Regions from separate parts of the Bacillus sp. NPDC094077 genome, predicted to be linked through region 1. Evidence: riboswitches for the same ligand, from Rfam matches in the RefSeq annotation. Region 1 holds a riboswitch; each other region holds the start of a gene.
What was found. A riboswitch is a leader RNA that binds a small molecule or an ion and turns the genes downstream of it on or off. The one in region 1 is predicted to bind S-adenosylmethionine.
Positions count from the first base shown of each region.

Region 2: another riboswitch for S-adenosylmethionine. It lies ahead of ACQKNR_RS24965 (bifunctional O-acetylhomoserine aminocarboxypropyltransferase/cysteine synthase); the one in region 1 lies ahead of ACQKNR_RS16565 (hypothetical protein).
Region 3: another riboswitch for S-adenosylmethionine. It lies ahead of metK (methionine adenosyltransferase); the one in region 1 lies ahead of ACQKNR_RS16565 (hypothetical protein).
Region 4: another riboswitch for S-adenosylmethionine. It lies ahead of ACQKNR_RS07060 (ECF-type riboflavin transporter substrate-binding protein); the one in region 1 lies ahead of ACQKNR_RS16565 (hypothetical protein).

Region 1 is NZ_JBNNUF010000006.1:91,872-95,454, reverse strand. It holds gene ACQKNR_RS16580 (ECF transporter S component) at 1-242, shown strand, start outside; gene ACQKNR_RS16575 (YwiC-like family protein) at 425-1,147, shown strand; gene ACQKNR_RS16570 (hypothetical protein) at 1,178-1,369, opposite strand; SAM riboswitch class I at 1,492-1,590, shown strand; gene ACQKNR_RS16565 (hypothetical protein) at 1,631-1,951, shown strand; gene ACQKNR_RS16560 (SWIM zinc finger family protein) at 2,157-2,594, shown strand; gene ACQKNR_RS16555 (NAD(P)H-dependent oxidoreductase) at 2,616-3,191, shown strand; gene ACQKNR_RS16550 (group-specific protein) at 3,188-3,541, shown strand; gene ACQKNR_RS16545 (short-chain fatty acid transporter) at 3,582-3,583, opposite strand, start outside.
Region 2 is NZ_JBNNUF010000016.1:27,481-31,063, forward strand. It holds gene ACQKNR_RS24960 (chloride channel protein) at 1-1,084, opposite strand, end outside; SAM riboswitch class I at 1,458-1,562, shown strand; gene ACQKNR_RS24965 (bifunctional O-acetylhomoserine aminocarboxypropyltransferase/cysteine synthase) at 1,708-3,006, shown strand; gene metA (homoserine O-acetyltransferase MetA) at 2,990-3,583, shown strand, end outside.
Region 3 is NZ_JBNNUF010000005.1:94,619-98,201, reverse strand. It holds gene ACQKNR_RS14620 (MogA/MoaB family molybdenum cofactor biosynthesis protein) at 1-265, opposite strand, end outside; gene ACQKNR_RS14615 (hypothetical protein) at 519-698, shown strand; gene ACQKNR_RS14610 (hypothetical protein) at 705-884, shown strand; gene metK (methionine adenosyltransferase) at 926-2,125, opposite strand; SAM riboswitch class I at 2,295-2,416, opposite strand; gene pckA (phosphoenolpyruvate carboxykinase (ATP)) at 2,645-3,583, shown strand, end outside.
Region 4 is NZ_JBNNUF010000002.1:419,938-423,520, forward strand. It holds gene ACQKNR_RS07050 (macrolide family glycosyltransferase) at 1-182, shown strand, start outside; gene ACQKNR_RS07055 (aspartate/glutamate racemase family protein) at 232-912, opposite strand; SAM riboswitch class I at 1,066-1,181, shown strand; gene ACQKNR_RS07060 (ECF-type riboflavin transporter substrate-binding protein) at 1,321-1,869, shown strand; gene ACQKNR_RS07065 (ABC transporter ATP-binding protein) at 1,880-3,580, shown strand; gene ACQKNR_RS07070 (energy-coupling factor transporter transmembrane component T family protein) at 3,573-3,583, shown strand, end outside.

The DNA.
Region 1 (3,583 bases):
TGTATGGAGTGATCGTTGGATTTTTATTTGGCTGGATTATGAACTTCTGGGGACTACTCGGTTTTATACGAGAAGCAACGTGGGAAACTGTCATTTCGTACTATGTCGCAAGTTTTTACTTCGATTTGAGCCATGCGATTTCGAATGTTATTTTCTTATTATTATTTAGTACCTCTTGGATTAAGATTCTTACAAGATTTAAAAAGAAATATGGCATATTAGATGAGCATAACGTGACATAGAAAAGCATACTCATATAAGGTAGGGTCGCGACTTACATATTCGTTTGCCTCTTTCATGCTTCTTACATATTGTAAGGAGCATTTTTTTGTCAAAAAATAGATTCAATATGCATCCATTATTATATGAAATTATTTGTATAATAGTGGGTGAGAATTATTTTCAAGAGGGAGGTGTATAGGTAATGAAGTTAGTTATTCCGAAGCAACATGGGGCATGGGCTATGCTTGTTATACCATTTCTATTAAGTATTGTACTTGGGAAACCTACTTTATATCATATTCCATTGTTTTTAGCTTGGTTTTTTATTTATTTAGCTACGTATCCATGTCTCATGTACATAAAGCAAAGACGAAAAAAAGAGTTTTTACACGCTGCAATTGTTTATTTTATTATTGCGTTCGTATTTGGGATGATTTCTTTATTATATGAATGGCGAATTCTTTTATTCGTAGTAATCATGATTCCATTGTTTATTGTAAATATATATTACGCTCGTCAAAAAAATGAAAGAGCATTACTAAATGACATTTGTGCAATCATTGTTTTTTGTATAGGTGGTTTAATTAGTTATTATTTTTCAATGAAACTTATAGATAAAACAGCATTATTTATTGCGCTTATTTCATTTTTATATTTTTTAGGAAGCACGTTTTATGTGAAAACGATGATTCGTGAGAAAAATAATCCGAAGTATCGTCTTATATCTTGGGGTTATCATATCGTGTTGACGATAATCGTATTTGCTATCAATCCGTGGTGTTCTCTTATCTTCATACCAAGTGTCATTCGAGCAATTATGTTGTATGGCAAAAAAATTTCTATCATAAAAGTAGGGATTTTAGAAATTGCTAATTCTGTATATTTTTTAATCATAACGGCAATAATAATGAAGTATGCCATTTGAAAAAACTTCCCATCAATTGATGGGAAGTTTTTAATCTTGTTCTAAAATGTGAACCGTGTAATCACAACGTTGCAATGCTTGTTCAATAGCATAAAGTGATTGTTCAATACGAGCGCGATTAAAATCTTTTTCAACTGTCTGTAGTGCTTCTTCTAAACAATGTTTTGCTTCTTGTAATGATTGAAAAGAATCTTGTACATATCCGCGAGCGTTTTGATGCATTTCATAATCCTCCTTGAATGTTCATATATGTATAGTATGAACATTGAAGAAAAAAATATAATTTGTTATATTTGTTTGACAATTAAAGTGAAATTACGTATAGTAAGTTTTAAGTGAATATTTTCTTATCCAGAGAGGTGGAGGGACTGGCCCGATGAAACCCAGCAACCGCGATGCAGGTGCTAATTCCAGCAGAACATATTTGTTCTGGGAGATAAGACGAAGATATATACGTAACTTCTTCTTATCGGAGAGGTTTTTTTGTTGCAAAAAAACCGATTACGAAAATTTATATTAAGAAGAAAGGGGTTGCGGATTACTGTGACACTCGAAAAATACGTAAAACTGCGCAGTACAGTTTATGAATATATGATAGAACAAGATAAGCCAATATCATTGTTAGATATTCAAGAACATATCGTTTCGCATCATGAAGGAAAATTCACGAAAAAAATGTTACATCAATTTTATTTATCGAGGCTATTAGACGAACTGAAACTGGATGGGAAAATTACTTTAGCTGATGATGAATATCTCTTTGCGGAAAAAGGGGTATATTATAAGGCGAGAAAAGGGAGCTAAGCTCTCTTTTTTTTGAAGTATGTAGTGTAAAAGACTGCTAAAGCAGCCTGATACAAGGGAATGGTGTTGAGTGTGTAGTGTCAAAAGTTGAATGTGCCTGAAAGAGGCACTTCCTATCGGCTACAAACGAAAAGAGACACCTTCGCCGAATAGGTGTCAGTTGTTTTGTCACGTAGGCTCGCTACTTGACAGTTAATAGAATAACATGCAGGGTTTTGGAAGTCAAAAGGGAATTAAAGGAAGAGGTGTTGTTATGTACGCTTACTTATTAAAAGATATAACGAAATGGATTCCGAAGTACATTATTGACAGAGGATATGAATATTATGAAGATGGACATGTAGAAGATGTTGAAATACACGACAATAAAGTGTTTGCTTTCGTTACTGGGAATGCTGGGAACTATGAAGTAATTATTGATCTCGAGGATTTTACAGAAAGTAGCTGCGAGTGTCCTTATGAGAACTTTTGTAAGCATATGGCGGCGGTTGTTTATGATATTCAAAGTGCAGGTGAGAGTACGGTTAAAGAGAAACTGAAAGGTTTAGAAAAAGAAGAGTTACTAACAGTATTAAATCGGTTGTTACAAAGTTCAAAAAATGTGCAAATTGTAGAGAAGATGTTAAAGAAGGGGAAACTGTAATTATAGAGGGGGTGCTTTGTAGTGAACGTACTAATTATATACGCTCATCCTAATCCTTCAAGCTTTAACGGGGCAATTTTAGAGCATGTGCAAAAAGGATTACAAGAAACAAATCATTCTGTTACGGTACTTGATTTATACAAGGAACAATTTGATCCGGTACTTGTATTTAATGAAGAGAAGAGAAGGCGTGATTTAGTAAATGAGGAAGAGACAGTGCGATATAGAAAATTAGTGGAAGAAGCGGATACTCTTCTCTTTATATATCCGATATGGTGGTGGGGGATGCCTGCTATTTTAAAAGGATTTATTGACCGTATTTTTGTAGCTGGATTTGCTTATAAATATGAAGGAGCTTTACCGAAAGGATTATTGAACGGAAAGAAAGCGTGGGTTATTAATACGTTAGATTCGCCTTTATGGTACGTCGCATTATTATATCGATCAGCGGATTGGATTGTGATGAAGAGAGGCGTTTTACGTTTTTGCGGCATTCGCGATATAAAACGGTCAGTTTTTCAATCTGTGAAAACGAGTAAAGTAACGAAGCGAGAAAAGTGGCTTTTACAAATAGAAGAAAAGGCACGTACATTATGAATGAATTTGATCGTATTATAAAGTGTTGTCAGTATGATGACGAACTTTTTCGGACGTATATTACGTGTTTACTTCAATTGAAGAAATGTAGCGAAATGTTTCAACAAGTTCAAATACAATTAAGAGATGACTATTTAGTGAGAGGAATTTGTGAAAGAGAAGTTGATGAGGTAGTACGGGGAAGTAAAGAATATGAAATACATTTTCTTCCTAAAGTATTACGCTGGAATTTCCTTAAGAACAATCCTCATATGATTGAAAAAATATGTGAAGATTTGTTTGCATATAAAGCATTAAATCTTACAGGTATAGAGTGGAGAAAGATTATAAAATGTATAAAAAATGAATGATTTATTATATAAAAAAGCTAGTATAAAACTAGCTTTTCGTTT
Region 2 (3,583 bases), on a different contig from region 1:
TTGCTGTCGTTACGATGGCCACAGATGCTATTGGATCTATAGGGAGAATAGAAGCCATAGCGTATCCAATACTTGATCCGGAAAATATGATTGGGAAAATATGCCCGCCACGCCAACCTGTATTTAAACAAACGGCAGTAATGCATAATTTTAAAATGCCTGAAAGAAGTAATACCCAAAAAGATAAATGGCTCCATTCAACTACTAATTCTTTTAATTGGTGTTCCCCTGAAAATAATGTATACGGGAGAACTGTTCCCGCAATTCCTAATAAAATGCCACCAATAATTCCAAGTGTAAGTTTGTATTCCGTAAAAGGATGAATGAGCTTCTCTAATGTAAATTCTAATTTGAAATAAAAGAAACCAACTATAGCACCGATACTAGCAAGCGGGAGAAATGCGATCCATTCATTGAAAGAAAGTGAACCTTCTCCAAAATCAACAATAAAGGATCCGCGATTATCGAGTTTACTCAGTAGTAAATAAACAGAAAAACCTGCAAAAGTAGTAGTTAAGTATACAATTGCTTTTTTTCCTTTAGAAAATTCGTTAATTTGCTCACCCTCATTTTCATTTGGAGCTAAGAAACCGAATAATGGTGCATTAAAAATGACACTTAAAGTAGCACCAATTCCAACCTCTGTTAGTTCATTCATTCCCTTTAAAGCAAATTTAAAACGATCACCAACCCATGTGCAAAGTCCGCCAATAATTCCAACAAGTGCGGCTTCTGGACCGAGACTAGCTCCAAATATTAAAACAATAATCGCAGTTAAAGTAGCCTGATGGACAAAACGGTATTCAATTCTACCTGTTTTTTTATATTCACCCATTACCTCTGGCATGAGGCGTGGATATGTACCGAAGTATTTTTGTGATAAACCAACAAGGGTACCACCGATTATTGTTACACAAAGGGTGTAATAAGGGGGAGAAGAGAAAACGTTAGGTAAGTATCCCCAAATAAAGTGGATTCCGATATTTATCGTAACTAAAAATAGCCAGACTGTAGCACCTACTATGGACCCTAGAAGAATGCCATATAAGACGATTATATAGTGCATGTCTTTTGTATTTGTCATGTTATACCTCCATTATGTAAGAAAGGATTAAATATGCTAGTGCAAAATGAATGGAATATGTATAGTATCTTTTTGAGTGGGTGGCTTATTCAACATCTAGTATGCTTTTGTGAAAATTTGAATCTAGATATTAACTTACTTAATTCTATAGACTAATTTGAGTTTTTTAAAGGTCTTTTTTGAAAGGGAATGGAATATATTTCTTTTGTTATTTTGTATGAAACTATTAATATTTATCCCGCTATTTGCGGGCTAATAATCAGTGGGCGATGGACAAAACCCCATTAACTAAAGTTTTACTTTAATTTAGAACATTCAGAAAAACTATTTGACATTAGGAAATTATTGCTATAAAATCAACGGTAATTGCATAGTCTTATCAAGAAAAGGTGGAGGGACAGGCCCGATGAAACCTTGGCAACAGCCGTATAACGGAATTGTGCCAAATCCTGCAGGTAATAATCCTGAGAGATAAGAAAGAGCCCTTAGAGCGTGTTTTCAAACTGCTCCTTTCTTGTTTTCAGGAAAGGGGCAGTTTTTTATTTTGCATAAAGTGAAACTTTAATCAGTGGGGGTTTTGTCCATCCCCACAAATAGCGGGATAAAAGAAAGGAGAATGAGAGATGGGAGAATCATGGGGAAAAGGAACAATTTGTGTGCAAGGTGGCTATACACCAAAGAATGGTGAGCCGCGCGTTTTGCCACTTTATCAAAGTACAACGTATAAATACGATACTTCAGATGATTTAGCAGCACTATTTAATTTAGAGGCAGAGGGATATATATATACGCGTATTGGAAATCCTACTCTAGCTGCATTTGAGCAAAAGCTAGCGGAATTAGAAGGCGGTGTAGGAGCGGTTGCAACGGCTTCTGGGCAGGCAGCTATTATGCTAGCAGTTTTAAATATTTGTAGTAGCGGGGATCATTTGCTTTGTTCTTCAACAGTTTATGGAGGAACTTTTAATTTATTTGGGGTAAGTTTGCGTAAGCTTGGCATTAATGTTACGTTCTTTAATCCAAATTTAACAGCTGATGAAATTGTAGCACTTGCCAACGATAAGACGAAGCTCATTTATGCAGAATCGTTAGGAAATCCAGCAATGAACGTTTTAAATTTTAAAGAATTTTCAGCTGCAGCAAAAGAATTAGAGGTACCTTTTATCGTTGATAATACGTTAGCGACTCCTTATTTATGCCAAGCGTTTGAACATGGAGCTAATATCATTGTCCATTCAACGACGAAATATATCGATGGTCATGCAAGTTCTTTAGGCGGCGTTGTAATTGACGGGGGAAACTTTGATTGGACGAATGGAAAATATCCTGAGCTTGTCGAACCGGATCCAAGTTATCACGGCGTAAGTTATATCCAAAATTTTGGAGCAGCAGCTTATATTGTGAAAGCACGTGTTCAGTTATTAAGAGACTATGGAAACTGTATGAGCCCATTCAATGCATATATTAGCAATATTGGCTTAGAAACATTGCATTTACGAATGGAGCGTCATAGTGAAAATGCTCTCGCAGTTGCTAAGTGGCTTGCTAATCATGAACGTATTGAATGGGTGAATTATCCGGGATTAGATAGTAATGAAAATTACCCCTTAGCACAAAAGTATTTGAAAAAAGGTGCTAGTGGTGTTTTAACATTTGGTATTAAAGGAGGATTAGAAGCGGCAAAAGAATTTATCGCAAATGTGAAACTAGCGACGCTCGTAACACATGTAGCTGATGCAAGAACTTGCGTTATACATCCTGCTAGTACGACGCATAGACAATTAAGTGCTGAAGATCAGCGTTTAGCTGGTGTGACATCTGATTTAATCCGTTTATCGGTTGGTATAGAAGATGTTTCTGATATTATTGCAGATTTAGCTGCAGCGTTAGTCGGAGGCAAACAACATGCCGATCATAATTGATAAAGATTTACCAGCTCGCAAAGTACTGCAAGAAGAAAATATTTTTGTAATGACGAAGGAGCGAGCAGAAACACAAGATATACGTGCTTTGAAAATTGCTATTTTAAATTTAATGCCCACAAAACAAGAGACAGAAGCTCAATTGCTTCGTTTAATTGGAAATACACCGTTGCAACTAGATGTTCATTTACTTCACATGGAATCACATTTATCTCGCAATGTAGCACAGGAGCATTTAACGAGTTTCTATAAAACATTTCGTGATATTGAAGATGAGAAATTCGATGGACTCATTATTACTGGAGCGCCAGTGGAGACACTCTCTTTTGAAGAAGTAGATTATTGGGAAGAGCTTAAACGTATTATGGAGTATTCAAAAACGAATGTAACGTCTACGCTTCATATTTGCTGGGGGGCACAGGCTGGTTTGTATTATCATTATGGTGTTCCAAAGTATCCTCTTAAGAAGAAAATGTTCGGTGTATTTGAGCATGAAGTCTGCGAGCAACACGTGAAACTGTTACAGGGATTTGATGAATTGTTTTTTGCTCCGCATTCTCGTCATACAGAAGTACGA
Region 3 (3,583 bases), on a different contig from region 1:
CATCACGCTTCGTAATACCAGTACCACCATTTGTTAATACAACATCTACATCTTCCCTATGATAACCAGCTAACACTGCTTGCTGAATACTTTCTTTATCATCTTTTACAATTTCATAAGCTGTGACTATATGCCCCGCCTCTTTTAACAGTTCGTGTAATAGCTGTCCGCTCTTATCTGTCTCTTCCGTACGTGTATCAGAAATCGTTACAATCTTGCAACACACTTCTTTTGGAGCTTGTTTTTTATGTTCAGTTACACTCATTTTTTCATCTTTCCTTTCTTAAAGACTTTTCTTCATTTTATCATACATATCTTTACACAATTATGTATGAAGTCCACAGTGCATCATGATACAATATAAGTATATACACCCACAAAAAGGAAAATAAAAACATCCTTTCCTATACCCTTAGACTTCACATCATTAGCTAGCCTTTAACTTTTCTTATATTTTCCACATAGTGGAATTCAATTTTAAAAATTGCACTACCAAATAAATCGGAGGTCTACATATTATGGAACTGTATAAAAAATTAACAACAACATTCATCCTCTTATTTATAGCTTCCATCACTGTTGGTTTTTCTCTAAAAGGAGCAATTCCATACGCTACATTAGTAAGTATTATATTCGCAACGCTATTTTTACTAAGCAGTGCCTTTTGCGCGGGTAAAGCACGTCAAATGAAAGGTTGATTACATATGTTCCAGAAGAAACCGATAGTTTGTAAATCATGTGAAAAAGAAATACAAACATATGAAAAAGCATGGATTCATATGCCATTCCCAGCAAGTGGTATGACTAATATGAAAAAGTATATTGAGCTAGACGGAGAAGTGTATTGTAGCTCATGCATTCAAATCATAAGTAAAACGAAATAAAAAAAGCTTTGCGCTCACCGCGCAAAGCTTTTCTTCATATATTATAGACTAGCTTGCTCTTTTAAAGCTGCAGCTTTGTCTGTACGTTCCCATGAAAGATCTACATCAGTACGTCCGAAGTGGCCGTAAGCTGCTGTTTGTTTGTAAATTGGGCGACGTAAGTCTAGCATTTTAATAATACCAGCTGGGCGAAGATCGAAGTTGTTACGAACTAGTTCTACTAATACGTCTTCAGATACTTTACCAGTGCCGAATGTATCAACTGAAATTGATACCGGTTGCGCTACGCCAATTGCGTATGCAAGTTGTACTTCTGCTTTATCAGCAAGACCAGCTGCTACGATGTTTTTCGCAACATAACGAGCTGCATATGCTGCAGAACGGTCAACTTTTGTTGCATCTTTACCAGAGAATGCACCGCCACCGTGGCGAGCGTATCCACCGTAAGTATCAACGATGATTTTACGTCCTGTTAAACCAGCATCACCTTGTGGTCCACCAATTACGAAGCGGCCAGTTGGGTTAATGAAGAATTTTGTTTCTCCATCCATTAATTCTGCTGGTACTACAGCTTTAATTACGTGCTCTTTTAAGTCACGATCGATTTCTTCCCATGTAACATCTGGGTGATGTTGTGTAGAAATTACAATTGTATCGATACGTACTGGTTTACCATTTTCATCATACTCAACTGTAACTTGCGTTTTTCCATCCGGACGTAGGTATGATAATGTATCATCTTTACGTACTTCAGTTAAACGGCGAGCTAATTTGTGAGCAAGCGAGATTGGAAGTGGCATTAACTCTTGTGTTTCATTACATGCGAAACCAAACATTAAACCTTGGTCTCCTGCACCAATTGCCTCAATCTCAGCGTCAGTCATTTGACCTTCGCGTGCTTCTAGCGCTTGGTCAACACCCATAGCGATGTCAGCAGATTGCTCATCGATAGATGTTAAAACTGCACAAGTTTCTGCATCGAATCCGTATTTTGCGCGTGTGTAACCAATGCCTTGAATTGTTTCACGAACGATTTTCGGAATGTCTACGTAAGTAGAAGTCGTAATTTCCCCCGCTACCAATACTAAACCAGTTGTTACAGTTGTTTCACAAGCTACACGTGCATTTGCGTCTTTTGATAAGATCGCATCTAAAATTGAATCAGAAATTTGGTCACAAATTTTATCTGGATGTCCTTCAGTTACAGACTCAGATGTGAACAGATGACGTTTTTTTGTCATGTGGTAAACCTCCCTACAGTAATTGTATATATTGTACGGAACTCATCCTTAATTTGCCACAGATTGCGACATACATTTATTCTCCCACACAAGCATACAGAAAAACCTTTCCTACTTTACATAGAGGAAAGGTTTAATTTGCTACTTGCATACTGCTTTTTGCCCTTCGCTCTTATCGTTCGAGACCTGTAGCCTCGCACAGGTTTTAGCACCTATTCACTTGTGTTTACCAATACAAGTGAGGTTGCTGGGCTTCATCGGGCCTGTCCCTCCGCCAGCTCGGGATAAGAGAGTATCCGTCCCAACCTATACTAAAGAAATGATATTCATTTGTCAATTAATATTCATATTTTCCTGAAAGTTTTTCTCAATACGGATAAAATGAAATATTAATAAGGAAATAATGCATTCACACAAACAAAAAGAAATAAATAGTATACATTATTTATATAATTGTGTTATACTCTTGTTGGGGATTACGAGAAATATTTCATTAAATGAAAAGGATGGTATATAAATATGAGTACTGTGAATGTCCAAATTGGTTTACACGAATTATTGAACGGAAGCAATGCACAGATTCAACTAAGTGTTCCGCAATTAGTGGAAAAAGTATTAATGCGAAATGAAGGGAAATTAACTTCTACTGGTGCCGTTTCTGCTTCAACAGGAAAATATACAGGACGTTCTCCTAAAGATAAATTTATTGTGAAAGAAGCATCGGTTGCTGACAAAATTGCTTGGGGAGCTGTGAACCAACCGATTTCTGAAGAACATTTTAATAAATTATATACAAAAGTTTTAGAATACTTAAAAGAAAAAGAAGAGTTATTCGTCTTCAAAGGATTTGCAGGCGCTGACCGTAACTATCGCCTACCAATTCAAGTTATTAACGAATATGCATGGCACAATTTATTCGTGCATCAATTATTCATCCGTCCAACTGAAGAAGAATTAACAACTCATGAGTCAGAGTTCACGATTGTTTCTGCACCAAACTTCAAAGCAGATCCAGCTATTGACGGTACAAACTCTGAAGCATTCATTATGGTTTCATTCGAAAAACGTATCGTACTAATTGGTGGTACAGAATATGCTGGAGAAATGAAAAAATCAATCTTCTCTATTATGAACTTCTTACTACCTGAACAAGATATTCTTTCTATGCATTGCTCTGCAAACGTAGGTGAAGAAGGCGACGTAGCACTATTCTTCGGTTTATCTGGAACAGGTAAAACAACTTTATCTGCTGATCCAAACCGTAAATTAATCGGTGATGATGAGCATGGTTGGTCTGATAACGGTGTATTCAATATTGAAGGCGGTTGCTATGCAAAATGCGTAAACCTTTCTCACGAGAAAGAGCCACAAATTTTCGATGCAATCAAATTTGGTTCTGTTTTAGAAAACGTTATCATTAATGACCAAACGCGTATCGCAGACTATAACGATACTACT
Region 4 (3,583 bases), on a different contig from region 1:
TTGAAGCAGCACATAGATTATTAAAAGAGCATGTTAATGTGCAAACTTTAAAAGAGGCGATAACAGATGTTCTTTCAAATGAAAAGTACGAACATGGCATACGAAAACTTAATGATAGTTTTTTAGAGTGTGGTGGTTCAAAAAGGGCCATTGCAGTTATTGATTCTCTTTTAAATAAATAGTTTGGACAATATAAAAGCATAGAGGCTCCACCTTTATGCTTTTATATTATTATCCAGCAAATTGTACAGCAGTATTTGCATGTAAAAAAGCAGTATCAAAAACAGGAACAGTTAGATCGTTTTGAGAAATGAGTAAAGGGATTTCAGTGCAGCCAAGTAATATACCTTCCGCACCGTTTTGAATTAATGAATTTGTAATTTGTAATAGCTTTTCTTTTGCCGTTTTTGAAATAATCCCTTTACTTAATTCATTTAAAATAACATGATGAATAAAAATTCTTTCCTCGTCATTTGGAATAATTGTCTCAATGTTATAATTTGCTAGTCTTTTTTTGTAGAAATCTTGTTCCATCGTTTGTTTCGTTCCTAAAAGTCCAATACGTTTTATATTATGTTCTACTATTTTTTTAGCACTTACATCACCAATGTGAAGGAGTGGTATTGATATTGCCTGTTCTACTTCTTCAGCAAATAAATGTACCGTATTTGAACACATTAATAAACATTCAGCCCCAGACTTTTCCACTTTTTTTGCAACTGTGATTAATTCATTTTTCACTTCTTCATATTGATGATTTTGTAATAAAGTAGTTACTTCACCAAAGTCCATGCTATATAAAACTAGCTTCGCATTTTGATCGTATTGAGAGAGTGTAAGTGTATTAATATGTTTATAGTATAACGTTGTAGATTCCCAACTCAATCCGCCAATTAAACCAATTACTTTCATTATGCATTCCTCCCGAAACAATTTTGAACTTATTATTTCATAATTCCGATAAGAATACAATGATTTAAATGAACTATTTAATGAAAAATAAAAATAGTTAGAAAAGTGTTGAATTTTTCTCTTCATAGTGCCATAATACAAATTACAAATTAATACTTATCCAGAGAGGTGGAGGGAACGGCCCTAAGAAACCTCAGCAACCCCTATGTAATTTCATAGGAAGGTGCTAATTCCGCAGAGGACACGATGTGTTTTTTGAAAGATAAGAGGATTCTTGAACGTGAAAGAAAATGACCTCTTATGTAAGAGGTCATTTTTTGTTGTATAGAAAGGGAGTGTCGATGCATAATTCATTTTTTTAATAAATATAGAGTAATAAAAGTTTACTAATATGAGAGGGGAATTGTCATGAACAAATTATCAACAAAGTTAGTAGTAGCAATTGGAATTGGAGCAGCCTTATACGGGATATTAGGACTTTGGGGATTTTCTATTGCACCAAATACATTTATTAAACCTGCATTAGCTATATTAACTGTTTTTGGAGCGTTATTTGGTCCATTGGCAGGACTGTTAATAGGTCTTATCGGTCATACCGTAACAGATACGATTGCTGGATGGGGTATTTGGTGGGGATGGGTTATTAGTTCAGGTATTATCGGTTTTACGATGGGGATCATTCAAAAAAGGGTGGGCTTTAGTGTGAAAAACGGGACGTATAATAAGCGTGATATTTCATATTTTGCAGTTGCGGGGTTAGTTGGAATTGTTATTGCTATTTTATTTGCTGGGGCATTCGATATTATTGTGATGGGAGAACCATTTGACAAAATTGTTATACAAATACTAGGTGCAATAATTGCTGATATTATTGTATTTTTAGTTCTTGGATTACCGATTACAATCGGCCTAGCTAAATCAAATAAGAAACATACACATTTAAAAATTGAAAAGTAGGGATATTAATATGCATCCAATTATTTCTTTTGAACAATTCACCTTTCAATACAGGCATGCTGCGCAGCCTACTTTAAAAGACATTACCTTTCATATATATCCTGGGGAAAAAGTACTAATTGCTGGGCGAAGCGGTTCAGGAAAGTCGACATTGGCTCATTGTATCAATGGGCTAATCCCATTTTCTTATGAAGGGATTAGTACTGGCAAATTTTTAATTGCAGGAAAAGATCCAAGGAAAGGCAGTATTTTTGAGCAGAGTAAACATGTAGGAACAATTTTGCAAGATCAAGACGCTCAATTTATTGGTCTGACAGTAGAGGAAGATGTAGCATTTTATTTAGAAAACGAATGTGTTAATCAAGATGATATGAAAAAGATTGTATCAGACTCATTAACAAAGGTAAATATGAATACTTTTCATAAACAAAGTCCACATGAATTATCAGGAGGTCAGAAGCAAACGGTCTCTTTAGCAGGACTGTTAACAACAAAAGCCGATATATTATTGTTTGATGAACCGTTAGCAAACTTAGATCCAGCAAGTAGCTTACATACGATAGAACTCATTAAAGATGTACATGAACAATATAATAAAACAATTGTAATTATTGAACATCGTATAGAAGAAATTTTAAAGCTGAAATTAGATAAAATCATTTTAATTGATGATGGCGTAATTGCTAGGATAGGGACACCAGAAGAGATTTTAGCATCTCGTATATTACCGCGTATTGGCTTAAGAGAGCCTATTTACATAGAAGCACTAAAACGATTAAATTTTGATAGTAATAATGATGTAATATATCCACTTGAAAATCTAAAAAAAGAAAGAGTATGTAACGTTATTAAAGATTGGCTGAAAAAGCAAGTTGTATTAAAAGGTACTACTAAAAACAAGGAATTACTTAAAGTGGAGAATTTATCATTTTCATATCCTAATAAACAAAAAGTATTAAAAAATGTAAATCTTTCGATACGTGAAGGGGAAATTGTAGCACTTTTAGGCCACAACGGAGCTGGGAAATCAACTTTAGCTCATAGTCTTATTGGCATAAATAAAACAAAAAATGCGGAGATTATATTAGGTGGAGTAAATATCAATTCTTGGTCTATAGGTAAACGTGGGGAGCTTATATCTTATGTGATGCAAAATCCAAATCATATGATTACACAACCTACCGTTTTAGAAGAAGTTTCATTTACATTAAAATTAAAAAAGTTTTCTATGGAAGAAATTAAGAATAGAGCAGAAGAAACTTTAAAAATTTGTGGTTTATATCCATTTCGAAATTGGCCAATTCAAGCATTAAGCTACGGACAAAAAAAGAGATTAACAATTGCATTTGTATTAACAACAAATCCAAAACTTATCATATTAGATGAACCGACAGCTGGACAAGATTATTATCATTATAAACAGTTTATGTCGTTTATTAGAAAACTAGCTAAAAAGAGAATATCATTTATTTTTATCACACACGATATGAATCTAGCATTAGAATATGCCGACCGAGCGGTAGTATTACATGAAGGAGAAATCATTGCGGATAATACTGTGTCTACTGTATTAGGACATCAAGAAACGTTACAAAGAGCTAATCTTAGAGCGAGTTCTTTATTCAATCTTATTAAATTTACTGGGATATCACATCCAGAAAAGTTTATAGAACTTTATTTAGATGTTAATAGGAGGGAGGAAGATGCATAATAC